2 regions of the Tabrizicola sp. T74 genome follow, and region 1 is predicted to be linked to the other one. Evidence: riboswitches for the same ligand, from Rfam matches in the RefSeq annotation. Region 1 holds a riboswitch; the other holds the start of a gene.
What was found. Region 1 has a riboswitch for cobalamin ahead of AC2EAL_RS20135 (DUF1636 family protein). Riboswitches for the same ligand answer to the same signal wherever they lie in the genome.
Positions count from the first base shown of each region.

Region 1 (14,091 bases):
CGCGCTGGCGGCTGCCTGTACAGCGACGAAATCACCCTGCCCGGCTTTACCCATGACGTGATGGCGGCCACTTTCGTTCTGTTCATGACCTCTCCCGCGGGGGCGGCGCTTGGCCCGCACCTCGCGCGGCACGGGTTCGACTATTGCCACACCCCGCACCCGACCGCCGTGCTGCGCCCGGATGGCAGCGCGCTGGTGCTGACGATGGACGCCGCCCAGAACCGCGCGGCGTTCAACGCGCTGGCCCCGGGCGATGGCGACCAGCTCGCCCGCGACACCGGCGGGATCGCCGCCGATGCCCCGTTCCTGTTCGCGCTTCTCGGCGGCAGCCTCTGGTCGTGGCCCACGGCGAAGCTGATGTGGGGCCAGGTCCGCAAGCGCGGCCTGCGCGGTCTTGCGGCCTGGATGGGCACCGCCCTTGCCCCCGCGCGGGGCTGGCTGGAGGCGAACTACCAAAGCCCCCTCGCGCAGGCCTTGTTCGCGCCCTGGGTCCTGCACTGCGGCCTGACCCCCGAAAGCACCTATTCCGCCCAGATGGGCAAGGTCATCGCCTTCGCGCTTGAGGCCGCGGGCGCCCCCGTCGCCAAGGGTGGGGCGGGCAACATCGTCCGCGCCTTCCAGGGCCTGATCGCCGAAAAGGGCGGCGAGATCCGCTGCAACGCCGATGTCGCGCAGATCACCACGCGGGACAGCCGGGTGACCGGAGTCCGCCTTGCCTCGGGCGAAGAGATCGCGTGCAAATCCGTCCTCGCCTCGGTCGCGCCGGGGCAGCTGTACGGGCGGCTGCTGGACGGCGTGAACCTGCCCGACGACCAGGCGGCGACCCGGCAGTTCCGCCACGGGCGCGGCGATTTCCAGCTGCATTACGCGTTGGACAAGCACCCCGAATGGCTGACCCCGGGCCTTGACGACGTGGCGCTGATCCACCTGGCCGACGGGATCGACTCCGTCTCGAAATCCGCCAACGAGGCCGAACGCGGCATGCTACCCGCCACCCCGACGATCTGCGTCGGCCAACCGCACCGGCTCGACCCCTCGCGCTGCCCCGATGGCAAGGCGATCCTCTGGCTGCAGATCCCCGACGCCCCCCGCATGATCAAGGGCGACGCGGCGGGCGAGATCACGGGCACCGACTGGGACATGGTGAAAGAGGGCTTCGCCGACCGGTTAGAGCTGATCCTGTCGCGGCACATCAAGGGCTTTGACAAGATCAAGCTGAAGCGCGTGGCCTATTCGCCCCGCGACCTGGAGCGCATGAACTGCAACCTCGTCGGCGGCGACCCTTACGGCGGCCATTGCGGGATCGACCAATTCTTCATCTGGCGGCCCTTCGCCCATTCCACCAACGGCACCGGCCTTGTGCGCGGCCTGATCCACATCGGCGCCTCGACCCATCCCGGCCCCGGCCTTGGCGGCGGCTCGGGCTTCAACGCGGCAAAGAGGCTGGGCGCATGAAGGACGACGCCTCCGCCCAACCGCGCCTGGGGGAAATCGGGCTCGTGAACTTCGCGCCCTACCTGATGAACCGGATCATGGGCCGCTACAACGCGGGCTTCCGGGACGAGATGGCCAAGATGGGCCTGACCACGCCCAAGGCCCGCGCGCTGGCGGTGCTGACGGTGGTCGAAGGCCCGCTGATCCGCGAGCTGGCGGTCTACACGGTGGTCGAACAGTCGACGCTGTCCCGTGCGCTGGACCAGTTGCAGGCCGAAGGCCTGATCCGGCGCGAGGTCGATGCCGCCGACAGCCGCGCCGTGCGTGTGTTCATCACGGCAGAAGGGCGCGGGGTGTTCGAAGGCCTCTGGCCGCACATGGCGGCGGCGCAGGCGCGGATGTTCCGCGGCATCCCCGAGGACGAAAAGACGGCCTTCGTGGCCACGTTGCAGAAGATGCTGGCGAACATCCGCAAGCACGAAATCTAGGAACAGGCGCGAGGGCCTGGCGCCCCGGCTGGCTGAAGGCCTTTCGGCTGGACGCAGTGGCCCTTGCGACAGGCAGGACGAAGGCGATGGCAGAACGCAGCTTCAAGGCAGAGGTAGAGCACCTGAAACTCGGCGCTGGTGAGGTCTTCACCGGCGAAGGGATTCTGGCCATCACCAAGGCGCTTCTGGAAAGCGGCGTGGGCTATGTCGGCGGCTACCAGGGCGCACCGATCAGCCACCTGATGGACGTGCTGGCCGATGCCGAAGAGCTCTTGACCGAGCTTGGCGTCCGGTTCGAGGCCAACGCGAACGAGGCGGCGGCGGCGGCGATGCTGGCGGCCTCGGTCCACTACCCGATCCGGGGCGCGGTGACCTTCAAGGGGCCGGTCGGGGTGAACGTCGCCTCCGACGCGCTGGCGAACCTGTCGTCCTCGGGCGTCACCGGCGGCGCGCTGGTCATCGTGGGCGAGGATTACGGCGAGGGCTCCAGCATCATGCAGGAACGCAGCCACCCCTTCGCGATGAAGGCGCAGATGTGGCTTCTGGACCCGCGCCCGAACCTGCCGTCCATCGTGCGCGCGGTGAAGGACGGGTTCGACCTGTCCGAAGCCTCGAACACCCCGGTCATGCTGATGGTCCGCATCCGGTCTTGCCATGTGACCGGCAGCTTCGACTGCGCCGACAACCAGCGCCCAAGCCTTACGGTCCGCGACGCGCTTGCCCAACCGCGCAGCGATTTCAACCGGGTCGTCCTGCCACCGATGTCCTATGCGCATGAACAGGACAAGGTGAAAAACCGCTGGCCTGCCGCCGAAAAGTTCATCCGTGACAAGGGGATGAACGAATTCTTCGGCCCCGCGCAGGCCCCCTTGGGGATCGTGGTGCAGGGCGGCATGTTCAACGGCGTGATCCGCGCCCTGCAGCGGCTGGGGCTGGCCGACATCTACGGAAGGTCGGAGATTCCGATCTACGTCCTGAACGTGACCTACCCGCTGATCTCCAGCGAATTCCTCGACTTCTGCGCGGGCAAGGAAAACGTGCTGGTGGTCGAGGAAGGCCAGCCCGAATTCATCGAAACCCAGTTCGGCTCGTTCCTTTACCGCGCCGGATCGACGGTCAAGCTGCACGGCAAGGGCCTGTTCCCGATGGCGGGGGAATACACCGGCGCGGTGATGCTGGACGCGGTCGAAGGCTTCATCCGCCAGGCCGCCCCGGGCCTTTTGCCCGCCGCCGTCCGCGCGCCGAACATGGAACGCCCGGCGATCCCGGACCTGACCAAGACCGTCCCGATCCGCCCGCCTGGATTCTGCACCGGCTGCCCGGAACGCCCGATCTTCGCCGCGATGAAGCTGGTGGAGAAGGAGCTTGGCAAGCACCAGATCGCTGCCGACATCGGCTGCCACCTCTTCGCCTCGCTGCCCCCGTTCGAGATCGGGGGTGCGACCATGGGCTATGGCCTTGGCCCAGCGGCAAACGGCGCCTTTGACGGCGGCGGCGAAAAGCGCCCCGTCGCGATCATTGGCGACGGCGGGTTCTGGCACAACGGCCTCTCGTCCAGCTTCACCAACATGTCCTTCAACAAGTCGGACGGCGTGGCGATCATCGTCGACAACTACTATTCGGCCGCGACCGGCGGGCAGGACCTGATGTCCTCACGCGCCGACAATGCGACCAAGGCCACGAAGAACCCGATCTCGAAGGCCCTGCGCGGCATCGGCATCACCTGGGTCCGCCAGATCGACCGCACCTACGACGTGGCCCGGATGCGGGACACGATACGTGAGGCGCTGACCACCCCGGAGAAGGGGCCGAAGGTCATCGTCGCCTCGTCGGAATGCATGCTGAACAAGCAGCGCCGGGAAAAGCCGCTGGTGGCCCAGGCCATCAAGGATGGCCGCCGGGTCGAGGCCCCGCGCTTCGGCGTCGATGAGGACATCTGCACCGGCGACCATGCCTGCATCCGCCTGTCGGGCTGCCCCTCGCTGTCCCTGAAGCGGCTGGATGATCCCCTGCGCGATGACCCGGTCGCCAGCATCGACCAGTCCTGCGTCGGCTGCGGCAACTGTGGCGAGGTCGCGGATGCCGCCGTCCTTTGCCCCAGCTTCTACCGCGCCGATGTGGTGCATAACCCGGGCCGCCTCGAATCCCGCTGGGCCGCCTTCCGCGCCCGGGTGATCGGCTGGCTGATCCGCCGCCGCGCCGCCCGAAGCCTGTCGTTCGGAGAGACGGCATGACCATGCTCGACCCCCGCCAACCCGACCCCAAGCTTGGCGGCATCATCAAGCTGGCCTGTCTTGCCGTCGGCGGCCAGGGCGGCGGCGTCCTGACCGGCTGGATCGAGGACCTGGCCCGCGCCAATGGCTACGAGGCGCAGGCAACGAGCGTCGCGGGCGTCGCCCAGCGCACCGGCGCCACGGTCTACTATGTCGAGATGGCCCCGAAGGCCGAGGCCAAGCCGATCTTCTCCCTCATGCCCGCCGCGGGCGACGTCGACATCATGATCAGCGCCGAGCTGATGGAGGCAGGCCGCTCGATCATCCGTGGCTTCGTGACCCCGGACCGGACAACGCTCATCACCTCCACCCATCGCGCGCTGGCGGTCAGCGAAAAGATCGTTCCGGGCGACGGCATCGCCAGCAGCGCCGAGGTGATGGCCGCGGCAGAGGTCGCCGCCCGCCGCCTGATCGCCGCCGATTTCGACGCGCTGGCGGTGAACTCTGGCTCGGTGATCTCGGCCTCTCTCTTCGGCGCACTGGCCGCGTCGGGGGCCCTCCCCTTCCCGCGTGAAGCATTCGAGGCCGCGATCCGCGCCTCAGGCAAGGGCGTCGAAGGCTCGCTCCGCGCCTTTGCGGCGGGTTATGCGGCGGCGCAGGGCGACCAGGCAGAACCGCCCGCCACGCCCAAGACCAGCACGCCAATGGTGACCGGCCCCGCGCGCCTCATGGCCGACTGGCAGGCGCTTGAGGCGGAAGTATCGCGGCTTCCCGAACCCGCCCGCGACCTAGCCGCGCTTGGCCTGCGCAAGGTGGTGGAGTTTCAGGACATCGCCTATGGCCGCGACTACCTGACCCGGCTGCAGGCCCTAGCCGCCAAGGACCGCGCGCCCTGGGACTTCACGCGTGAGGCGGCGAAGTACCTGGCCAACGCCATGGCCTATGACGACATCATCCGCGTGGCAGGCGCCAAGACCAGGGCCGGGCGCAACGAACGGATCGCCTCGGAAATGGGGGCGAAGACCGGCAAGCTGATGCAGGTGACCGAATTCCTGCACCCCCGGGCCGAGGAACTGGTCTCGCTCCTCCCCGCCCGGATGGGCGCCCGCTGGGCCGCGAACCCCAGGCGCATGGCGCTGGTTGACCGGCTGTTCAACAAGGGCCGTCGCCTGCGCACCGATTCCCTGCGCGGCTTCCTCATGCTGTACGTCCTGGCGGGCCTGAAGGGCTGGCGGCGCAAGACGCTGCGGCATCACCAGGAAACCCTCCACCGCGAGGCCTGGCTGGCCCGCGCCGAGGCCGCGCTGGCCCAGGACTACGCCCTGGGGGTCGAGGTGATCCGCTGCCGCCGCCTGGTGAAGGGCTATTCCGACACCCTCGCGCGCGGGCTGTCGAAGTTCGACCGGGTCCTCGCGGCCATCGACCTGGTCACGGGGCGCGAAGACGCAGCCGACTGGGCGCGCCGCCTGCGCGAAGCCGCCCTGAAGGACGAGGAAGGCAAGGCGCTCGACGGCGCGATCCAGACGATCCGCAGCTTCGTCTAGCTTAGCGCACGGAAACTGCCGTTCCACCAGACCAGCCCACCCGCGCCCGCCGTCGTGCGGATGGCGCGGACCCGGCCGATCAGGATGGAATGGGTGTCCCGCTCGATCATCTCTTCGACCGTGCAGTCGAACGCCACGGGTGCCCCCTTCAGCAGACGCGCCCCGGTCACGGCGTTCTCCCACTCCGCCCCGTCATAGCGCGCCGGCCCCTTCACCCCGCCAAAGCCCGAGAACCGTTCGGCTACCGCCTGATGCGCGGCCCCGAGCGACGACCAGCCAAAGCGGCCATACCTGACCAACAGCGGGTGGCTCGACGCCGTGCGGCTGATCGAAGCCAGCAACAAGGGCGGGTCAACGGACGGGGCCACGACCGAGGTGACGACCAGACCAGACGCTTCATCCCCATCGCCCACGGTGATGACGCTGATGTTGCCGACAAGAGCGCCCATCGCGGCGCGGAATTCCTTCGCGGTCGGTTCCCCGTCCATCCTGCCCTACCTGATCCCGGCGGCGGCCAGTTTCGGCAGCACCGTGTCGCGGAAATAGGGGAACTCTTCGACGTAATCCACGAAGGACAGCGTGGTCCCGGCAAAGCCCGCCGCATGCAGCCGCAGGATGCCTTCGGCCACCTGGTCCGGTGTGCCGATCAGGGGGTAGCCGCCATGGCCCAACGCAAACAGGTGCTTGATCTGCGCCAGAAGGTCATGCGGAAAGCTGTGCGCATGGGCGAATTGCAGGCGCACCAGGTTGTCCACCGCCTCGGTATCGGCGTTCTGGACGGCGGTGTAATCGGCATAGGCCTTGGCCTCGGCTTCGGTCGGACGGCAGATGACATGGGAGAAGGTCAGCACGTTCACCTCGCGTCCCTTGGCGCGGGCCTGGGCCTTCAGCTCGGCGATCTCGGTCTTCGACCGGTCAAGGTCGATGGCCGGGGTGAACAGGAAGTTCGCGTTGTCGGTGGCGAACTCGCGCCCCTGCGGGCTGCCTGCAGCATTGATGATCGGCACCGATCCGCGCACCAGCTTCGGGTCGCCCTTCACCCGCTTGGCCTTGAAGTACTTGCCGTCCCAGTCGAAATGCGTGTCCGACGCCCACAGCTTGCGCACCAGGTCGAACCATTCCTGCGCATAGCCGTAGCGGGTTTCGTGGTCGTCCGGCAGCGTCAGGCCCAGCGCCTCGTACTCCGGCTTGTTCCAGCCCGCGACGATGTTCAGCCCCGCGCGGCCATGGCTGATGTGGTCGATGGTGGCCATCTGCTTTGCCACCACCACCGGGTGGTTCGCGGCGGTATGGATCGTGGCGAAGACCGCGATGTTCTTCGTCGCTGCCAGCAGGCCCGCGGCCCAGGTCATCGTCTCCAGGACGCCACCGTGGAAATCCGTCTCGCCGCCATAGCCGATCCAGCGCGCGATGGGCAGCATGAAGTCGATCCCGGCCTCATCCAGCATCTGCGCCAGTTTCAGGTTGTTGTCCCAGCTATTCACCCAGCGTTCGGGCACCTTGGTGGGGGTCATCCCCGACGAGCAGTTGGTCGAGAAGGTGCCCAGGCGAAAGCGATCGCCCGACAGCATCGGGTGGTGCGGCATGATGGTATCCCTGTTGCAGTTTTGGTGATATTTTATGTTTGAAAGTCTATCGTAAATTCCATTTGCGTCAACGGCGGCGTGCGGCCAAGGTCGGGACGGGCAAAGGGTGCAGGGATGGCTGGGAAAACGCTTCAACCTCAAAAGGATGGCTCCGAGCCGCCGGTGCCGGGGCTCGACTGGCACTGGCACCTGGCCGAAGGCCCGACCGAGGTCGACACCACGGAACTGGAGTTCGCGCTGATGCGCACGTTCGAGGGATTCGGGCGCTGGCAGTCGGAATGCCTGGCCTCGGTCTGCGACCTTGCGGCGACCGGGCCGGAGAATGCGCTTTTGCACATCATCCGGATGAACGACCGTCCGAAGTCGATCAAGGACCTCGCCCGGCTGACCAACCGCGATGACGTGCCGAACATCCAGTACAGCCTGCGCAAGCTGATCGGCGCAGGTTTGGTCCTGCGCAAGGGGGCCGGGCGGTCCGGAGTGACCTATGAAGTGACGGATGAAGGCCGCCGCGTGACCGACGACTACGGCGCGCTGCGGCGGCGGCTGCTGATCCAGGCCGTGGCGAACGTGCCGGGGTTCAGCGACCGCCTGGCGGATGCGACGCGGACCCTGAACCTGCTCTCTGGCATCTACGAAGAGATCTCGCGCGTCGCCGCCACGCACCGGCGGGGCTAGGCCAGCGCCGGCTTAACCCCCTGGACCTGCGGCCGGTCCAGCCGCCGGTGCAGCGCCTTCGCTACCCGCGCATAGCGGCCCGGCTTCACCGGCATCTGCCATTCCATGAACCGCTGCAGCGGGCCGATCGACAGGTCCATGTCCGCAAGCAGTTCGTCAATCTGGTGCATCGAGAACGGGATGATGTTCGTTCCCCGCGCATGCTTGCCCTCGGTCCGCTCCTCCATCCAGCGCAGGCGCTGGTCGGTGATCGCCAGTTGCTCGGCCTCGGACGGCAGGGTCAGGCCGCCACCCAGATAGGCCGCGATCCACAGCGCGCCCATCTCTGCCGACAGGGGCGAGAAGAACGACGAGTTGTAGCCGTTGAACGCCAGGTTCCGCACGCCCGTCGGCAGGATGCAGCGATAAAGCCGGAAGTTGCCGCGCTTGTCCTGGATGCGGGCCTGCAGGTCTGCGGACAGGAACGGCACCTCCTGCCGCCAGCCGGTGCCGCAGATGACGATGTCCGCCGGGATCTTCTGACCGGACTTCAGCAGCGCAAACCGCCGCCCGCCCTCGACGATCAGCTGCGCGATGGCATCGTCGCGCTTCAGCGCGATCCGCCCCGTGGCCAGCCGGTCGAAGAAGCCGTCGGTCACGAGGCTGACGGTCGACCGGGCGATGCGTTCGAACGACCCGCGCGGCAGGGCGCCCCTTTGCTTCAGCTTCAGCTGCCGGGTGATCACCGACTGGACCGAGCCGACCATCGAATTGCGCACCGGGCGACCCGCGCCATGCAGGAACTTCTCGAACCCCTGCAGGCGGATATAGGGAAACAGCGCCTCGCCCATCCGGGTCAGGAACAGGTACTTGTAGTTCAACACCCCGGCCAGCTTCTTCGGCATCTTCCAGATCAGCTCGCGCGCAACGACCGTCATCGAGGCCGTCACATCCGCCAGCCCCACCGCCACATCGCAGGACGACTTGCCATAGCCGATGACCACCACGTGCTTGCCGCGCGCCTCATCGAGGTTCAGGAATTCCGACGAATGGCAGATCTCCCCCCCCGCCGCGCGGAACGCCTCGGCTCCCGGAAAGTCTGGCACGGCGGGGACCGAGAAGATGCCGTTGCAGACGGTCAGGAAATCGAAGGTCTCGGTCGCCTCTGCCCCGCCTTCGGGCCGGAACGTCACCGCCCAGCGCCCGTCCGCGCCCTGTTCAGCCCGGGTGACCGGGGTCGACAGGCGCAGCATGGGCTTCAGCCCGAACTGGTCGGCATAACTTTCCAGATAGGCCTGAACCTGCTGCCCGCTCGGCCATTCCGGGTAGTCGCGCGGCATCGGGAAATCGGACAGGCAATAGGTGTCCTTGCCGTTCTGGGTGCTGACCCCGGGGTACAGCCGCGTCCGGCTCCAGACCCCGCCCACGTCGGGGACCTTCTCGAACACGGTCACCTCATGGCCGAAGTCGCGCAGGTGACGCGCGGTGGTCAGGCCGGCAAACCCGGCCCCGATGATGGCGATCTTCATGGGGTGGCTCCCTCTCAGGACATCAGTTTCGGGATCGCGGGCTCGGCCTGTTCGGGGCCCATCGCGGTGTAGCCGCCGTCCACGCGGATATCGGTGCCGGTGATGAAGCTCGCCTCGTCCGAACACAGGAACAGGACCGCCGCCGCCACCTCCTCGGGGTTGCCGACCCGGCCCAGCAGGTGGAACGGAGCCGCGACGGCATCGGTCTTGGCCCGGTTCCCGCCGGTCAGCTGGTCCATGATGTTCGACCAGGTCCAGCCCGGGCTCACCGCGTTGACCCGGATGCCATGCGGCGCCAGGTCCATCGCCTGGTTCCGCGTCAGCTGCAGGATCGCGGCCTTCGACACCGGATAGACCCAGCGCCCGGTCTGCGCCACGCGGGAGGAGATCGACCCGAAGTTCACGATCGCACCCTTCGTGGCCTTCAACTCGCCCAGCGCGGCCTCCATCAGCATGACCGACCCGACCAGGTTGATATCCAGCGCCTCCAACCATTCGGCGCGCGTGGTCTCGGCCCCCTTGTCCAGGTAGGAACAGGCGACGTTGACCAGGAAATCCACCCGGCCGAAGCGCGCCTTGGTGGCCTGCACCAGCGCCGCGATCTCGGCATCCGACCGCAGGTCGCAGCGCTGGAACGCCACCGAATCAGACAGCATCCCGGCAGGCGCATCGACGATGTCGGCGACCATCACCCGGACCCCTGCCTCGGCAAACGCCGTCACGACGGCCTGCCCGATCTTGGTGACCCCGCCCGGCACGATCGCCACCTTGCCCTGCAATCCGCGCATCGCTCCCTCCAGTTCCTTGAAACTTGAAAGAGTTTCCGCCCCCCGTACCGTCCGCGCTATCCGCCGGGCGAGGCCACTATCCGGAAAACGAAAAAATCTGCGACAAAGCGTCCGTCCCCGGCCCCGCCATGCTAGCCTGTCGCATCTGGCGACCTGGGATGCGGGCAATGCTGCAAGGCCCCTTGGCACTGAACGGCGCGCGGCCCCTGGCCGCCCATGCGCTGTTTGCCTCGCGCGACCTGGACGAGGCGCGCGACAAGGTCGCCGCCGTCTTCTGCCCGCACCGGCTGGAAACCATCGGCAAGGGCGCAAGGCTGGATGCCCGGCACCACCACCTGGCGGGCGCAGGCCTTAGCCTCAACTACATCGAATACGGCGCGCGCACCCTGATCGCGCCCGGGGCGCTGGAAACCTTCTACCTGGTGCAGATCCCGCTGTCGGGACGGGCCGCCGTGGTCAACGGCAAGGCACAGTACCTGTCTGACCGGGGCCAGGCGGCGGTGCTGAACCCGCACCGCGAAACCACGATGATCTGGGAGGAAGGCACCGGCCAGCTTCTCCTCCAGATCGACCGCCAGGCGCTGATGGCCCATCTTGCCGCCCAGTTTGGTCACCCCGTCGACCGCCCGATCAGCTTTGATGGCCCCCTGGACGTGACCAGCGGGGCTGGGGCCGCCCTCCGCAGGTTGCTCCTCTACCTCGTCGCCGAAGCCGATCAGGGCGCATGTCCCCTAGGGCAGGGCATGCTGGCGCGGCAGGTCGAGGCCACGCTGATGACGGGCCTACTGGAGGCGAGCCACCACGACTATGCCGCCGACCTCGGCCGCAGCCGGGCCCTGCCGCGTCCCCGCCACCTGCGCCTGGCCGAGGGCTACATCGAGGCGCATCTTGCCGACCAGATCACCGTCGAGGACGTGGCCCAGGCGGCGGGCATCTCGGTCCGCGGGTTGCAACTGGCGTTCCGCGATCACCGCGGCACCTCGCCGCTTGGCTTTTGGCGCGACCTGCGGCTGCAGCGTGCGCACCAGGCGCTGGCGGCGGGCGAAGGCTCGGTCACCGAGGTGGCGCTGAAATGGGGCTTTGCGCATTTCGGCCGCTTCTCGCAGGCCTACCGGCAACGCTATGGTCTCTCGCCCAGCCAGACCCTGCGGTCGGCACGCGGGCCGGGCGCATCGGACTAGTCTGGGGCCTCCTCACCGCTGGCGCGGTCATCGGCGAAAGTGTCGCTTTCCGTCTTGCACCAGGGCCCGATCCGGAGCACACAAGGACGTGATGGTTCCCGGCATGACGCAAAGCGTGGCCCGGGTGAAAAGGGAACGGGGTGAGGTGTAGGCATCAGCCGCCAAATCCCCGACTGCCCCCGCAACTGTAAGCGGCGAGCGACCCCTCCGAAGCCACTGGCATTCAGCCGGGAAGGTGGGGGGAGAGCATAGACCCGCGAAGTCAGGAGACCTGCCATCGAAACCAATGACCGCCGGGCGGGGTGCCCCGGAAGGAGTGTTCGATGGACGACCCGCGGCCCAAGGCCCGACCCTATTCCGTAGCGCAATCCGCGCCGCACCAGATCCTTGTCTGCAAGGCCTGCAAGCACAAGGGCGACGCCTGCAAGCCGGGCTTTGACCTTCTGAAACGGCTGCGCGCCGCCATCGCCATGGCCGACCTTGGTGACCAGTTCGAGGTCTCCGGCACCGCCTGCCTTGCGGGTTGCGTGCCCGACCACGGCGAACCCTGCGTCGTCGGCTACCGCGCGACCGAGAAAGCCACCTGGCTTTTCGGCGACATCGACCCCGACCAGCCTTTGGACGACCTCATCGCCTTCGCCCGCAGCTATGCCGCGCTGAACGACGGCTGGATGACCGGCCGCGACCTGCCGCCCAGCCTCTGCGACACCACCCTCGCCCGCATCCCGGCGGCCATGATCGTGACGCGGGAGGGGGCAATCCAATGACCGTCCTCGAACTTCGCAACGTCACCTGGGGGCCAAAGCGCGCCCCTGCCATCCTGCACGACATCTCCTTCACACTGGCCGAGGGCGAGGTCCTGGCGATCTGCGGCGCGAACGGGGCGGGCAAGTCCTCGCTCCTCCGCCTCCTCTACCGCCACCAGGCGCCCCTCTCTGGTACGGTCCTTATCCAGGGCCGCGACCTCTGGCTGACCCCTCCGCGCGAGGCCGCCCGCACTGTCGCCGCCGTCCTGCAGGAACAGCCCACCGACTTTGCGCTGACCACCCGGGACATCGTCGCGCTCGGCCGCCTGCCCCACCGGCAGGGCATGGGGCCAGGCACCCGCGACAAGGCGATCACCGACGCCGCGATGGTCCGCATGGACCTGGCCCACCTCGCCGACCGGCGCTTCGGCACCCTGTCGGGCGGCGAACGCCAGCGCGTCATGGTCGCCCGCGCGCTCGCGCAGGAACCGCGCATCCTGGTGCTGGACGAGCCCACCAACCACCTCGACATCCGCCACCAGCTGGAGCTCCTCGCCCTCCTCCGCGGCCTTGGCCTTGCCGTCGTCTGCACGCTCCACGACCTCACCCTCGCCGCCGACTTCGCCGACCGCGTCCTGATCCTCGACCGGGGTCGCGTGATCGCCGACGCCCCGCCCGATCAGGCCCTGACCGAAGCAACCATCGCCCAGGCCTTCCAGGTCATCCCCCGCATCGACCGCACCAGCGGCGCGCCCCGTTTCTCCTTCCAACTGGACCACTAGATGAAATCCCTCCTCGCCTTCCTCCTCCTTTCCACCCCCGCCCTCGCCTTCCCGGTCACGGTGAAAAGCTGCAACCGCGACGTCACCTTCGACGCCGCCCCGACCCGCGCCATCGCCAACGACGTGAACCTGGTCGAGATGATGCTGGCCCTTGGCCTCCGCGACCGGATGGTCGGTTACACCGGCGTCTCGGGCTGGAAGACGCTGGACGAGGAACTGCGCCAAGGCATCGCCGAACTGCCCGAGCTTTCCGCCCAATACCCCACGCGCGAAGTCCTGGCGGGGGCCGAACCGGACTTCTTCTTTGCCGGCTGGAACTACGGCATGAAGGTCGGCGGCGAGGTCACGCCGGAAACGCTGGAACCCCTCGGCATCAAGACCTATGAACTGACCGAAAGCTGCATCTTCGTCGGCCCCAAGGCCAAGTCCTCGATGCAGGACATGTACAACGATCTCCTCAACCTCGGCACCATCTTCGGTGTCGAGGATCGGGCAAAGGCCCTTGTCGCGGGGTATGAGGCAAGGCTTGCCGAACTCACCGCCCCCGTCGACCGCACGAACCCCCTCCGCGTCTTCGTCTATGACAGTGGCGAGGAAACCCCATTCACCGCCGGGGCCTACGCCATCCCCACCGCGCTGATCGAGGCGGCGGGCGGCCGCAACATCATGGACGACCTCGACAAAAGCTGGGCCACGGTGGCGTGGGAGCCGGTGGTGGAACGGAACCCCGAGGTCATCGTCATCGTGAACTACGGCGACGTGACGGCCGAGCAGAAGATCGCCTTCCTGGAAGCCAACCCCGCCTTTGCGGGCATCGACGCGGTGAAGAACGACCGCTATGTGGTGCTGGAATACGTCGAAGCCACCCCCGGCCCCCGCAACATCCGCGCGGTGGAAAAGCTGGTGGCGGGCTTCTGGGGGAACTGACCACCGGATGAACCGCCGCGCCGCCATGACCCTTCTGCCCGCCGCGCTTCTGGCGTCCCGCGCCCGTGCGCAGTCGCCCCGCCAGGTCCTGGTGATCGGCGCGGGCCTCGCGGGCCTTGCCGCTGCGCGCGACCTGCAGGCGGCGGGGCATCAGGTCACCGTGATCGAGGCGCGCAACCGGATCGGCGGGCGCCTCCGCACCTCGCGCCTCTGGCC
Region 1 covers NZ_JBXVVT010000008.1:17,699-31,789, forward strand. Annotated here, with positions in the region: gene AC2EAL_RS20085 (phytoene desaturase family protein) at 1-1,455, shown strand, start outside; gene AC2EAL_RS20090 (MarR family winged helix-turn-helix transcriptional regulator) at 1,452-1,922, shown strand; gene AC2EAL_RS20095 (thiamine pyrophosphate-dependent enzyme) at 2,009-4,156, shown strand; gene AC2EAL_RS20100 (indolepyruvate oxidoreductase subunit beta family protein) at 4,153-5,679, shown strand; gene AC2EAL_RS20105 (flavin reductase family protein) at 5,676-6,167, opposite strand; gene AC2EAL_RS20110 (LLM class flavin-dependent oxidoreductase) at 6,174-7,265, opposite strand; gene AC2EAL_RS20115 (winged helix DNA-binding protein) at 7,380-7,943, shown strand; gene AC2EAL_RS20120 (flavin-containing monooxygenase) at 7,940-9,451, opposite strand; gene AC2EAL_RS20125 (SDR family oxidoreductase) at 9,466-10,239, opposite strand; gene AC2EAL_RS20130 (AraC family transcriptional regulator) at 10,407-11,420, shown strand; cobalamin riboswitch at 11,496-11,713, shown strand; gene AC2EAL_RS20135 (DUF1636 family protein) at 11,744-12,187, shown strand; gene AC2EAL_RS20140 (ABC transporter ATP-binding protein) at 12,184-12,948, shown strand; gene AC2EAL_RS20145 (ABC transporter substrate-binding protein) at 12,949-13,875, shown strand; gene AC2EAL_RS20150 (flavin monoamine oxidase family protein) at 13,901-14,091, shown strand, end outside.

Region 2 (14,091 bases), on a different contig from region 1:
AAAATGCGCGAGACCTCGGCCTCGTGCCGGGCCGCCAGCCCTTCGAACTGCGCCAGCCCCTCGGGCGTCAGCGCCACATGCACCGTGCGCCGGTCGGTGTCGGACGGCGTGCGGCGCACCAGGCCATCGGCCTCCAGCCGGTCGACCACGGCGGTCGCATTGCCGTTCGACACCAAAAGCATCCGCGACAGCTCGCTCATCGTCACCCCGTCGCGACGACGGTAGAGCGCGGCCATCACGTCAAAGCGGGGCAGGGTGGTCTGGTGGTTCACCCGCAGGAATTCGCGCAGCTCGGATTCGGCGGACCGGGTCACGCCCAGAAGGCGGATCCACAGCTTCAGGCGGCGGCGGGCAAGGTCGTTCATGCCTCACCCCCGGTGATCGGCAGCGCGGCGCCGTTGATCCCTTCCGACCCCGGTCCGCACAGGAACAGCGCGGCGGCGGTGACCTCGGACGGCTGATACAGCCGGTTCTGCGGCGACATCGCTTCGAGCGCCTGCCGCGCCTCGGCCAGGCTGCGCCCGGTCTTCTGGGCGATGACCTCGACCGAATGGTCGGTCATCGGCGTATCGAGGAACCCTGGGCAGATCGCGTTGACGGTGACCGGTCCCTTCGCCACCTCCAGCGCCAGGGACCGGACGATCCCCACCACGCCGTGCTTGGCCGCCGCATAGGGCACGATCTTGGCATAGCCCTTCAGCCCCGCCGACGAGGCCACGGCCACCAGCCGCCCCCAACCGGGCATCTGGCGCAGGCCTTCGCGGAAGGTCAGGAAGACCCCGGTCAGATTGACCGCAAGCATCGCGTTCCACTGGTCCAGCGAGGTCTTGTGCATCGGCGCCGAATCCGCCGCGCCCGCATTGGCGATCACGATATCCACCGCCCCCGCCGCCGCGAACATCGCGCGGACTGATCCCTCATCTGTCACATCCCCCTGCACCGCACGGATGCGCGGAGACTTCGCCGCCACCGCGTCCAGCGCCGCCAACCGGCGGCCGGTGACGACCACCTCGGCCCCCGCTGCGGCAAAGCCCAGCGCCAGGTCCTCCCCCGCGCCGGACCCGCCGCCCGTGATCAGCACCCGTTTGCCTGCATGGATCATGCCCGGATCTGCGCCTCCTGCCGTTCGCGCAGCCGGAACATCAGGTCCCTGCCGCCCTTGTAGGGCGCGGGCCAGTCGGCCTCGGTATCGCCCTGCGCCACGGCAGCATGCAGCGTCCAGAACGGATCGGCCAGATGCATCCGCGCCAGGCACACGAGGTCGGCCCGCCCCGCCATCAGGATGCCGTTCACCTGGTCATAGTCGCTGATGTTGCCCACCGTCATCGTGCGGATGCCGGTCTCATTGCGGATGCGGTCGCTGAACGGGGTCTGGAACATCCGGCCATAGATCGGCTTCTCCGCCGGGTCGGTCTGGCCCGAGGAGACGTCGATGATATCCGCCCCCGCCGCATGGAACATCGCCGCGACCTTGACCGCCTCGTCGGGCGTCACGCCGCCCTCGATCCAGTCATGCGCGCTGATCCGCACGCTCATCGGCTTGTCCTGGGGCCAGACGGCACGCATCGCTGCAAAGACCTCCAGCGGATAGCGCATGCGGTTCTCCAAGGACCCGCCATATTCATCCCGCCGCTTGTTGGTGATGGGAGAGATGAAGGTCGCCAAGAGATAGCCGTGTGCCGCGTGCATCTCGATCATGTCCACCCCGGCGCGGGCGGCCATTTCGGTCGCAGCGACGAACTGCACCTTCACCAGGTCCATGTCCGCCCGGGTCATCGCGCGCGGGGCGGCGTTGGCGGGCTTGTAGGGGATGGCGCAGGCCGCCATCGTTGGCCAGTTGCCGTCGGGCAGCGGCGCGTCGATGCCACCGTCCCAGGGCACGCAGGTCGACCCCTTGCGCCCGGAATGGCCGATCTGGATGCAGAGCTTCGCCGTCGTTTCCTGATGCACGAAATCGGCCAGCCGCTTCCAGGCGGCCTCGTGTTCCGGCGCATAAAGGCCCGGGCAGCCAGGGGTGATCCGGCCTTCGGGCGACACACATGTCATCTCGGTATAGATCAGCCCCGCACCCCCCGCCGCGCGGCTGGCGTAATGCATGAAATGCCAGTCGTTCGGGCAGCCATCCACCGCCTTGTACTGCGCCATCGGCGACATCACGATGCGGTTCTTCAAGGTCATCCCGCGCAAGGTCAGCGGCGCGAACATCGGGCGTCGACCCGGCTTGCCGCCTTCGCGCGCCTGGAACCAGTCCTCGGCGCCTTCGAGCCAGGCCTTGTCACGCAGGCGCAGGTTTTCGTGGCTGATCCTCTGGCTGCGGGTCAGCAGCGAATAGGTGAACTGCGTGGGCGGCAGGTCGAGGTAACGTTCCACCTCCTCAAACCACTCCAGGCTGTTCCGCGCCGCCGACTGCAGGCGCAGGACCTCGATCCGGCGTTCGTCCTGATAGCGCTGGAAGGCCGCCTGCAGCGTGGGTTCGGAATGCAGATACTCGGCCAGCGCAATCGCACTGTCGAAGGCCAGCCGCGACCCCGAGCCGATCGAGAAATGTCCCGTCGCCGCCGCATCGCCCATCAGGACGACATTCTCGTGATACCACTTCTCGCAGATCACCCGCGGGAACTGGATCCAGACCGCCGAGCCACGCAGGTGGGCGGCGTTCGACATCAGGTCATGTCCACCCAGATGCCGTTCGAATATCCTGCGGCAGGTCTCGACCGTGTCCTCCTTCGACATGTCGGCGAAGCCTAGCTTGTCCCAGGTCTCGGGCAGGGTCTCGACGATGAAGGTCGCGGTGTTGTCGTCGAACTGGTAGGCATGCGCCCAAACCCAGCCGTGTTCGGTCTTCTCGAAGATGAAGGTGAAGGCGTCGTCGAACTTCTGGTGCGTGCCCAGCCAGACGAACTTGCACTTGCGGATGTCGATGTCGGGCCGGAACACCTGCTGGTATTCGGCCCGCACCAGGCTGTTGATCCCGTCGCAGGCCACGACCAGGTCGTAATCCTTGCGATACTCCTCGGCCGACTTGAACGTGGTCTCGAACTCCATCCGCACGCCCAATTCCCGCGCGCGGGCCTGCAGCAGGATCAGCATCTGCTTGCGGCCGATCCCGGCAAAGCCATGCCCGCCCGACACCGTGCGCACGCCGTCATGCACCACCGCGATGTCGTCCCAATAGGCAAAGTTCGCCCGGATCGCGTCGGTCGAGACGGGGTCGTTCTTCTGCATCCGGCTCAGCGCGTCTTCCGACAGCACCACGCCCCAACCAAACGTGTCGTTGGCCTTGTTCCGCTCCAGCACCGTCACGTCATGCGCCGGATCGCGCAGCTTCATCGAAATGGCGAAGTACAACCCCGCCGGCCCCCCGCCCAGGCACAGAATCTTCATCACCGGGTGCTCCTTGCTGTTGGGCGAAGTTTGACACCAACCCCGATAATTTCAAGCTTAAAACTTTTAGGCTTGAAAAATTTCCGGCTTCTTCCAAACTGCCGCCATGGAACACCTTGTCGAAACCCGGGAGGGCGCGTGGACGCGGCTGGTCATCAACCGGCCCGCCGCCCGCAACGCGCTGAACACGGCACTGCTGGCCGATCTTGCGGCCACACTGCTGCGGCTGGCCGATGACCCCGCCTGCCGCGCCGTCCTGATCCACGGGGCCGAGGGCAACTTCGCCGCCGGGGCCGATATTGCCGAGATCGAGACGAAGACCGCCGCCGACGCTGCCACCGACCCCCGCAAGGCGCATTGGGCCGCGATCCGCGCCTTCCCCAAGCCTTTGGTGGCCGCCGTCGAAGGCTTCGCGCTCGGTGGAGGCCTGGAACTAGCGCTCATGGCCGACCTTCTGATCGCAGGTCCGACCGCCCGGCTTGGTCTACCCGAAACCAACCTCGGCCTGATCCCCGGCGCGGGGGGCGGCCAACGGCTGATGGCCCGCATCGGCCCCGCCCGCGCCGCGCGGATGGTCCTGCTGGGAGAGATCATCGACGCCGAAACCGCCTTCGCCTGGGGCCTTGCCTCGCACTTGGCACAGGACGCCGTGACCGAAGCCGCCACTCTGACGGCCCGCCTCGCTGACCGCGCCCCCCTGGCCCTGATGGCCGCCAAGGCTGCCCTTGTCGCCGGGGCCGAATCCGCGCTGGCCCTAGCCCAGGAACGCGAGGCGTTTGAATCGCTCCTCGACAGCGCCGACAAGACCGAAGGCATCCGCGCCTTCCGCGAAAAGCGCAAACCGGGGTTCCAGGGAAAATGACCACCGTCGCCGTCATCGGCCTTGGCACCATGGGCCTTGGCATCGCCCAGGTCTTCGCCGCCGCCGGCTACACCGTGCTGGCCACCGACAGCCACGAACCCGCCCGCGTCACGGCCCTCGACCGCCTCGCCGCCTCACTCGCGCCAAGAGTCGAAGCTGGCAAACTGACCCCGGAAGACCGCGACGCCATCCTCTCCCGCCTGACCATCGTCGACGGCCCCGAAGCCATGGGCAATGCGGCCCTCGCCATCGAGGCGGTCATCGAACAGCTGCCCGCCAAGCAGTCCCTCTTCGCCGCGCTAGAGCGGGTAATGGCTCCCGACGCCATCCTCGCCACCAACACCTCTTCCCTCTCCGTCGCCGCCATGGCGCAGGGCCTTGAACACCCCAACCGCCTCATCGGCCTCCACTTCTTCAACCCCGCCCCGGCGATGAAGCTGGTGGAACTCGTCGCCCATCCCGGCACCGCACCTCAGGCCCTCGACACTGCCCGCACCCTGATGCAGCCCACGGGCAAGACCCTGATCGACTGCCCCGACCGCCCCGGCTTCATCGTCAACCGCTGTGCCCGGCCCTTCTACGGCGAGGCGCTGGCGCTTATGGAAGAAGGCCGCACCCCCGGCGAGATCGACGCCGCCATGGTGGCCGCAGGCTACCGTCTCGGCCCGTTCAGCCTGATCGACCTGATCGGCGCTGACATCAACCTTGCCGCGACCGAAGGCCTGAACCGCGCCATGGGCGGCCATCCGCGCTATCACGTCTTCGACGTCCTCCGCGCCCAGGTCGCCAGCGGCAACCTTGGCCGCAAGACCGGACGCGGCTTCGTCCACCCCGACCCGCTGCCCTCCGCCCCCGCCGACGCCATCACTTTGCGGATCGAGGCCACGCTGGCCAATGAAGCCGCCTGGCTCCTCTCCGAAGGCGGCACCACCCGCGACGGCATCGACACGGCACTGAAACTCGGCCTCAACCTGCCGCGCGGCCCGTTCGAATGCCTTCAGGCCCACGGCCCCGCGACGATCGCCGCCGAACTTGCCCGCCTGGAACGCAGCGCGCCCCCGCAGCTGAAAACCCGCTACCTGCCACCCCCGGACGGACCCATCGCATGACCAACGACGTCTTCCTTTGCACCATGCGCCGCACCCCCATCGGCCGCTACGGCGGTTCGCTCGCAACAATCCGCCCTGACGACATGGCCGCCCATGTCATAGACGGCCTCCTCGACCTGTACCCCGGTCTTGCCGTCGACGAGGTCATCCTCGGCTGCGCCAACCAGGCCGGTGAGGACAACCGCAACGTCGCCCGCATGGCCGTCCTCCTCTCCCACCTGCCCGACACTGTCCCCGCCCTCACCGTCAACCGCCTCTGCGCCTCGGGCATGGACGCGGTGATCGCCGGGGCGCGGGCCATCCGTGACGGGGCCGAACTCGTCATCGCGGGCGGCGTCGAAAGCATGACCCGCGCGCCCTTCGTGATGCCCAAATCCGACACCGCCTTCGCCCGCCAGGCCGAAATCTACGACACCACCATCGGCTGGCGCTTCATCAATCAGCGCATCGCCAAGGCCCACGGCACCCATTCCATGCCCGAAACGGCTGAGAACGTGGCCGAAGACTACGCAGTTTCCCGCCCCGACCAGGACGCCTACGCCCTCCGCTCACAGGACCGCTACGACGCCGACTGGCACCGCTCCGACATCCTGCCGGTGACGCTTCGCTCCCGGTCCGGCGACACGGTCGTGGACCGCGACGAACACCCCCGCGCCACCTCGCTCGATCGCCTCGCTGCGCTCCCCACCCCGTTCCGCACCCCAGGCACCGTGACCGCAGGCAACGCCGCCGGGGTCAACGACGGAGCCTGCGCCGTCCTCCTCGCCTCGGCCAAGGCGGTCCGGGACCACCACCTCACCCCCCTCGCCCGGATCGGCCGTGCCGCTTCGGCTGGGGTCGCCCCCCGGATCATGGGCATCGGCCCCATCGCCGCTGTGGAACGCCTGGTCGCCCGGGGCGCGAAACCGCCTGCCGAACAGGACATCATCGAACTGAATGAGGCCTTCGCCGCCCAGGTCCTCGCCTGCACCCGCGCCTGGGGGCTAGAGGACGCCGACCCACGGGTCAACGCCAAGGGCGGCGGCATCAGCATGGGCCACCCCTTTGGCATGTCCGGCGCCCGCATCACCGCCTCCGCCGCCCGGCGTCTGGCGGAAAGCGGCGGCACTTCGGCGCTGGCCACCCTCTGCGTCGGCGTCGGCCAGGGCGTCGCGGTGGAACTGCTCGCGGTCTAAGCGGAACGGCTGACCTTGGCGAAAATCCTTCGAAGGATTTTCCAAAACTTTTCGAAAAGTTTTGCCCCCGGCCGCACCCGATCAGAGCAACGTCACCCGGTCCCTCAATCTGGCCCCGCAGGAACCCCTCGACGCCAAACGCGTTGACACCCAGGCGCAAAGCCACACCTTAGCATCGGCACCCCCGCGCCGACCCTGGACACCGCCATGGCCCGACCGCCCCTCCTGATCCCGCGACCCGAGGGGCTGTACTGCCCGGGCGGCGATTTCTTCATCGACCCCACCCGTCCCGTCCCCCGCGCGCTGGTGACCCACGGCCATTCCGACCACGCCCGCCCCGGCCACGGCGCCGTCATGGCGACCCGCGAAACCCTCGACATCATGGCCATCCGCTACGGCGAAGACTTCACCCAATCCCGCCAGCCCTACACCGAACCCACCCGCATCGGTGAAGTCACCGTCTCCTTCCACCCCGCCGGCCACGTACTCGGCTCTGCCCAGATCGCGGTGGAAGGGCAGGGGCAAAAGATCGTCGTTTCCGGCGACTACGCCCGCGTCCCCACCCCCACCTGCGCCCCGTTCGAGCCCGTCCCCTGCGACATCTTCGTGACCGAGGCGACCTTTGCCCTCCCCGTCTTCCGCCATCCTCCGCCGCAGGTGGAGATCGCCCGCCTCCTCGCCAGCGTCGCAGCGAACCCCGAACGCTCCCACCTGATCGGCGCCTACGCCCTCGGCAAGGCCCAGCGCGTCATCGCCGCGATCCGTCAGGCGGGATGGGACGCGCCGATCTACATCCACGGAGCCCTGCAACGCCTCTGCGACTACCACGTCGCGCAAGGCATCGACCTCGGCGACCTCCGCCCCGCGACCGAGGGCCGCAAATCCGACTTCGCCGGCGCCATCGTCATCGCCCCGCCCTCCGCCTTCGCCACCACCTGGGCCCAGCGCTTCCCCGACCCGGTCCTGTCCTTCGCCTCCGGCTGGATGCAGGTCCGCGCCCGCGCCCGCCAGCGTGGCGTCGAACTGCCGCTCATCCTCTCCGACCACATCGACTGGCCCCACCTCACCGCCACCATCACCGAGCTGAACCCGTCCGAAGTCTGGATCACCCACGGCCGCGAAGACGCCCTGATGCGCTGGTGCGAGCTGACCCAGCGCGCCGCCAAACCCCTCCACCTCGTCGGCTACGAGGATGAAGCGGAATGAGCCTCACCGCCTTCGCCACCCTCCTAGAACGCCTCGCCTTCACGCCCCAGCGCCTTGGCAAGGAACGCCTCCTCACCACCGCCTTCGCCGACCAGCCCGACCCCCAGCGCGGCCTGATGCTGGCCGCCCTGACCGGCGACCTGAAGCTGCGCCAAGTCACCCCCAGCCTCCTCCGCGGCCTGACCGAATCAAAGGTGGACCCCCAGCTTTTCACCTACAGCTATGATTTCGTGGGCGATCTGGCCGAGACGATCTCGCTCATCTGGCCCGAAGGCACCCGCTCCGACCCGCCGCTGTCCGAGGTCGTCCACGAACTTTCCACCACCCCCAAAATTCGCCTCCCCGCCCTCATCACCGCCCGGCTCGACAGCCTCGGCCCCTCCGAACGCTACGCCTACCTCAAGCTCGCCACCGGCGCGCTAAGGGTCGGCGTCTCTGCCCGCCTCGCCCGCGCCGCCTTTGCCAGCTGGGCCAAGCTGCCGCTGCCGCAGGTCGAGGAGATCTGGCACGCCCTGACACCCCCCTACCTCGACCTCTTCGCCTGGGCCGCAGGGGCCCCGCGCCCCGAAGCCGCCGCCCGCGCGCCGTTCCGCCCGGTGATGCTCTCCACTCCGACCGACCTCGACCAGCTTTCCACCCTCGACCCCGCCGACTATGCCGCCGAATGGAAATGGGACGGCATCCGCGTCCAGGCGGTCAGCGACGGCGGCACCCGGCGGCTCTACTCCCGGACCGGAGAAGACATCAGCGCCGCCTTCCCCGACGTGGTCGACCTGATGGATTTCGACGGGACGCTCGACGGAGAACTCCTCGTCCGCCGCGGCGGCGACATCGCCAGCTTCGGCGACCTCCAGCAGCGCCTGAACCGCAAGACCGTCACCCCCGCCATGCTCCGCTCGCACCCGGCAGGCCTGCGGCTCTACGACGTCCTGATCTGGAGCGGCCAGGACCTGCGCGACCGGCCCTACGACGCCCGCCGCGCGACCCTCGCCCAGGCCGTCGCAAACCTCGGCCCCCGCATCGATCTCTCGCCAAACCTGCCCTTCGCCACCTGGGACGACCTCGCCGCCCTCCGCCTCAGCCCGCCCGCCGACGTCATCGAAGGCGTGATGATCAAGCGCCGCGACAGCCCCTACCTTTCCGGCCGGGTCAAAGGCCCCTGGTTCAAGTGGAAACGCGATCCCCACCTGATCGACGCGGTCCTGATGTACGCGCAGCGCGGCCACGGCAAACGCTCGGGCTACTACTCCGACTTCACCTTTGGCGTTTGGAGGGGCGACGAATTGGTCCCCGTCGGCAAGGCCTATTTCGGCTTCACCGACGAGGAACTGAAGGAACTCGACCGTTTCGTCCGCAACAACACCGTCGAGCGTTTCGGCACCGTCCGCTCCGTCGCCCGCACCCGAGTGGTCGAGGTCGCCTTCGAAGGCCTCAACCGGTCCACCCGGCACAAGTCCGGCGTCGCGATGCGCTTCCCCCGGATCAACCGCATCCGGCTGGACAAACCCGCGGCCGAGGCCGACCACCTGTCCACCCTGCAGGCCATGCTCCCGCCCGAAGCGTAGTCAGAACGACACCACCGCCGCCCCCGCCTTGATCTCGGCATGCATCACGCTTGCCCCGGTGATCACCACCCCGTCCAGCAGGTCCTCCGCCCCATAGCCACGCGCTTTCACGCAAGGCGTGCAGGCCCAGATCACCCCGCCCCGCGCCTGGAAATCAGCGATCAGCGCCGCCAGCGGATCCAATGGCGGCACATGCGTCATCGCCTGCCCGCCCTTCCGCACCAGGTCTACCGCGTTCGAAGTCAGGAACATGCTGACCTGCAGCCCCGCCGTGATCCCGCCATTGGCGATGGTGAACCCGACCGAGGACAACTCGCTCGCAATCCCGTTCGTCATCACCACCACAAGTTTGTCGCTGCCCGCTGCCATGATAATCTCCTGTGCAATGCGTGGGTTTCGATGTCCCCTCATTGCCCGAAGCAGGAGCTTTCCGTCTTTGGCCGACCCGCCGAAAAGCTTGACCGATCCGCCAGAACCCGCTCGGCTTCTGGACGAAGCCCTGCGCCGGGTGCGCATCTCGGGGTCCCTGCAGTACTGTTTCATGCCGCAGGGCGACTGGACCACCGACGCCACCCCCGCGCCATGGCGGCCCAAGGACGCCATCGGCTTCCACATCGTCGCCGCCGGCCCGTGCTGGGTCGACCTGCAGGGGACCCGCACCACGCTCCAAACCGGCGACATTGCCGCCTTCCCTTTCGGCACCCCGCATATCCTTGGCGGCGGCAGGGGTGGCCGCCTGATCGACCCGGGCGGCGACCTGCCCGCCCAACCCTGGCCCGCGACCCCCACGCTCCACTACCCCGCGCCGGGCCCTCAGGTCCGCATCCTCTGCGGCTACGTCCAGTGCCAGGCCACCGGCTTCGCACCCTTCCGCGCCGCCTTGCCCGAGTTCATCCACATCCGAACCCACGGGCAGAACGACTGGCTCTCCGGCACAATCGCCCAGATCGTGACCGAGGTTGACCAGCCCCAGCCCGGCGGCGGCCCGATCCTCGAACGCCTGACCGAGCTTGCCTTCCTCGAAATCCTCCGCCGCCAGTTCCAGACCCCCGCGCCCAGGGGCTGGCTCGCCGCAATCCTCGACCCGACGCTGTCCCGCGCCCTCCTCGCCCTGCACGACGCCCCGACCCGCGACTGGACCCTCCCCGCGCTGGCCCAGGCCACCGGAACCTCCCGCTCCGCCCTGACCGCCCGGTTCGCCGAGACCCTCGGCACCTCCCCGATGCGCTACCTGCGCGACTGGCGCCTATACCTTGCCGCCGAGGCGCTGGTCGCCACCCCCGACCCGATCATCACCATCGCCATGGCGGCAGGCTACAGCACCGAAGCCGCCTTCACCCGCGCCTTCACAAGGTCGTTCGGAACACCCCCGGCAGAATGGCGGCGAACACGGTCGCGTCCATCGTAGGGTGCGCATTCATGGCGCACCGCACGTAGGTCGGGGCTTGCCCCGACTCCCTGTCAGAACAGCCCGTCGCCGCCCCTGTCCTGCTCGACGACCTCGTCCGCGACCACTGCAGCCGCCCCGCCCACCACCAGCGGCGCGCAACCTGCGAGCGTCAGCATCAAGAGTGCCGCCATCAGCATCCAACCCGTGTTCTGCATCCCTGCCTCCCCCGTTTTTCCATGTGTTGCGAAATCGTTAACGTCCGCGACCAAGTGATTGATTCCAAAGCGGTCCCAGCGTTTTCCCACCGTGGACAGGTTCAGAACTCCACCCCCGGCTGGCCCTTGATTCCGGCCCGGAAGGGGTGCTTGACCAGCGTCATCTCGGTCACCAGGTCCGCCGCCTCGATCAACTCATCCTTCGCATTCCGCCCGGTCAGCACGACATGAGTCAAGGGCGGCTTCTCGGTCTTCAGAAAGGCCAGAACCTCCCCGATATCCAGGTAGTCATACCGCAGCGCGATGTTGATCTCATCCAGCAGGACCATGCGGACCCTAGGGTCCCGGATCAGCTCCTTCGCCTTCTCCCACCCCGCCCGTGCGGCGGCGATGTCGCGGGCCTTGTCCTGCGTCTCCCAGGTGAAGCCCTCGCCCATCGCGTGGAACTGGCAGAGGTCCGAGAAATTCTCGGTGATCAGCCGCCGCTCGCCGGTGTCCCAGGCGCCCTTGATGAACTGCACCACCGCCGAAGGCATCCCATGCGCGATGCAGCGCAGGATCATCCCGAATCCGCTGGAGCTTTTGCCCTTCCCCGCCCCGGTGTGAACGATGATCAGGCCCTTCTCGCCCTCTTTCCCCGCCATGATCTTGTCCCGCGCGGCCTTCTTCTTCGCCATCTTCTGGGCGTGGCGGGCGAGGTCGTCAGTGGCAGGCGCGGGCTCGGGTGTCGCAACAGTCTCGGTCATGGTCGGTCGTGTCCTTGACAAGGGGGGGTGCGATGGCTCAGGTGGGCTGGCGCTGGTTCCTGTTTATGACAGGCGAAGAGGGAATGCGACAGGTCGGAAGCGACCCAGGCAGCCGCCCCCGCGACCGTGACCGGAGAGGTCCCATGGCCACTGGCGAAAGCCGGGAAGGCGGGGGCCGTGGGGGCCATCCCCCGTATCCGCAAGCCGGGAGACCTGCCAGCGCGGAAGGCAACCGGCGGACGGGGTGTTCCGCGACCGGTGATCGGCGGAAACGCCCCTCGCTGGCCCACCCTTTTCGCCTTAAAGGCAAGGCACCGATGGGCACGACCCTTTTCGTCTGCACCACCTGCAAGGCCGGGGAACCGGCCCCCGAGGGCGCAACGCCCCCCGGTGCCCAGCTGCATGCCGCCCTTACCGCCGAGCCCACGCCCGAAGGCGTCCGCATCGTCGGGGTGGAGTGCCTCTCGGCCTGCAACACCGGCTGCGCCGTCTCGCTGACCAAACCCGGCGCCTGGTCCTACGTCTACGGCCGCCTTACCCTTGACGACGTCCCCGCGATCCTGGAGGGCGCCGGGAAATACGCTGCAACCACGGACGGCATCGTCCCCTGGCGCGACCGCCCCACCGTCTTCCGCAAGCAATCCATCGCCCGCATCCCTCCCCTCCCGCCGCACGAAGAGGCCGCCGAATGACCGATCTGACGAAAATCCCCGTGACCGTGATCACCGGCTTCCTTGGCGCGGGCAAGACCACGCTGATCCGCCACCTGATGCAGAACCCGCAGGGCAAGCGCCTGGCGATCCTCGTCAATGAGTTCGGCACCGTGGGCGTCGACGGCGACATCCTGAAATCCTGCGCCGATGAGAATTGCCCCGTCGAGAACATTGTCGAACTCGCCAATGGCTGCATCTGCTGCACCGTCGCCGACGACTTCATCCCGACGATCGAGCAGCTGATGGCCATGCCCCAGCGCCCCGATCACATCCTGATCGAGACCTCGGGCCTCGCCCTGCCGAAGCCGCTGCTCAAGGCCTTCGACTGGCCCGCGATCCGTTCGAAGATCACGGTCGACGGCGTCATTGCGCTCGCCGATGCCGAGGCCGTCGCGGCGGGCCGCTTCGCCCCCGACGTGGACGCCGTAGAAGCCCAACGCGCCGCCGATGACTCGCTCGACCACGAAACCCCGCTCTCCGAAGTCTTCGAAGACCAGATCCTCTGTGCCGACCTGATCCTCCTGTCCAAGGCCGACCTCGCTGGGGAAGCGGGCCTTGCGGCGGCGAAGGACGTGATCGCTGCCGAGATGAACCGCCCGGTCCCCATGCTCCCCATGACTGACGGCGTGATCGACCCCCGCGTGATCCTCGGCCTCAATGCCGCCGCCGAGGACGACCTCGCAGCCCGCCCCTCGCACCACGACGGCGAGGACGACCACGAGCATGACGACTTCGATTCCGTCGTCATCGACCTGCCCGAAGTCACCGACCCGGAGGCCCTGACCACCGCCATCGTCCGACTGGCCGAAGAGCTGAACATCCTCCGCGTCAAGGGCCACGTCGCCGTCGCCGGCAAACCCCTGCGCCTTCTGGTCCAGGCCGTCGGCGCCCGGGTCCGCATGCAGTTCGACCGCCCTTGGGGCACCGCCCCGCGCAAGTCGCAGCTGGTCGTGATCGCCGAACACGACGACATCAATGAGGCCGCCATCCGCAGGGTCCTGGGGGCCTGACTGACGTGAACCACCCCTTCCCATCCCGCAGGCCCAAAGCGCCTCCCTCCCCCCAGCGTGGGGGAGGGCCGGGGTGGGGGGGCACCTCTCTCGGGAGGACCTGATGCACGTCGTCTTCCGCGAAAGCCACGGGCTGGAGGAAACCGAGACCCCCTTCGACCTCGGCCAGGACCCCGCTGACCTCATCGTCCTCAGCTTCTCCGACAGCGACCTCGGCGCCTTCACGGCAGGCTATGAGCGCATGAGTAAGGTGGGCAAAGATGCCCACCCTACCGTGCGTCTCGCCAACATCGTGGCGCTGAAGCACCCGATTTCCGTCGATACCTACGCCGAGCGGACCCTGTCCGGCGCAAAGGCCATCCTCGTCCGTCTGATCGGCGGCGAGGCCTACTGGCCCTATGGCCTCGCCACGCTGCAGGACCTCGCCCGCCGCAACGGAATCGCCTTGGCGGTCCTCCCCGCCGACGGCCGCCCCGACCCGCGCCTCGACGAGCTGTCCACCCTCCCCGTCTCAACCCTCCGCCGGTTGCAGTCCCTCTGCGACGAAGGCGGGGCCGTCGCCGCCCATGCCGCGCTTGCGCAACTGGCCCTAGCCGCAGGCATCTACGCCGCCCCGGTGTTGGGTGAAAAGACTGTGCCGCAGATGGGGTTCTACGATCCCGACCGGGGGGTCATCCCCGCGCCGCAGGCCCTCCCGATTCAGGGGGTGGGAACGA
Region 2 covers NZ_JBXVVT010000001.1:930,793-944,883, reverse strand. Annotated here, with positions in the region: gene AC2EAL_RS04955 (MarR family winged helix-turn-helix transcriptional regulator) at 1-365, opposite strand, end outside; gene AC2EAL_RS04950 (SDR family NAD(P)-dependent oxidoreductase) at 362-1,102, opposite strand; gene AC2EAL_RS04945 (bifunctional salicylyl-CoA 5-hydroxylase/oxidoreductase) at 1,099-3,384, opposite strand; gene AC2EAL_RS04940 (enoyl-CoA hydratase-related protein) at 3,491-4,246, shown strand; gene AC2EAL_RS04935 (3-hydroxyacyl-CoA dehydrogenase) at 4,243-5,355, shown strand; gene AC2EAL_RS04930 (acetyl-CoA C-acyltransferase) at 5,352-6,530, shown strand; gene AC2EAL_RS04925 (ligase-associated DNA damage response exonuclease) at 6,738-7,736, shown strand; gene AC2EAL_RS04920 (cisplatin damage response ATP-dependent DNA ligase) at 7,733-9,301, shown strand; gene AC2EAL_RS04915 (DsrE family protein) at 9,302-9,670, opposite strand; gene AC2EAL_RS04910 (AraC family transcriptional regulator) at 9,759-10,709, shown strand; gene AC2EAL_RS04905 (hypothetical protein) at 10,763-10,906, opposite strand; gene cobO (cob(I)yrinic acid a,c-diamide adenosyltransferase) at 11,008-11,652, opposite strand; cobalamin riboswitch at 11,689-11,887, shown strand; gene AC2EAL_RS04895 (DUF1636 family protein) at 11,970-12,344, shown strand; gene cobW (cobalamin biosynthesis protein CobW) at 12,341-13,375, shown strand; gene cobN (cobaltochelatase subunit CobN) at 13,479-14,091, shown strand, end outside.
Region 2: another riboswitch for cobalamin. It lies ahead of AC2EAL_RS04895 (DUF1636 family protein); the one in region 1 lies ahead of AC2EAL_RS20135 (DUF1636 family protein).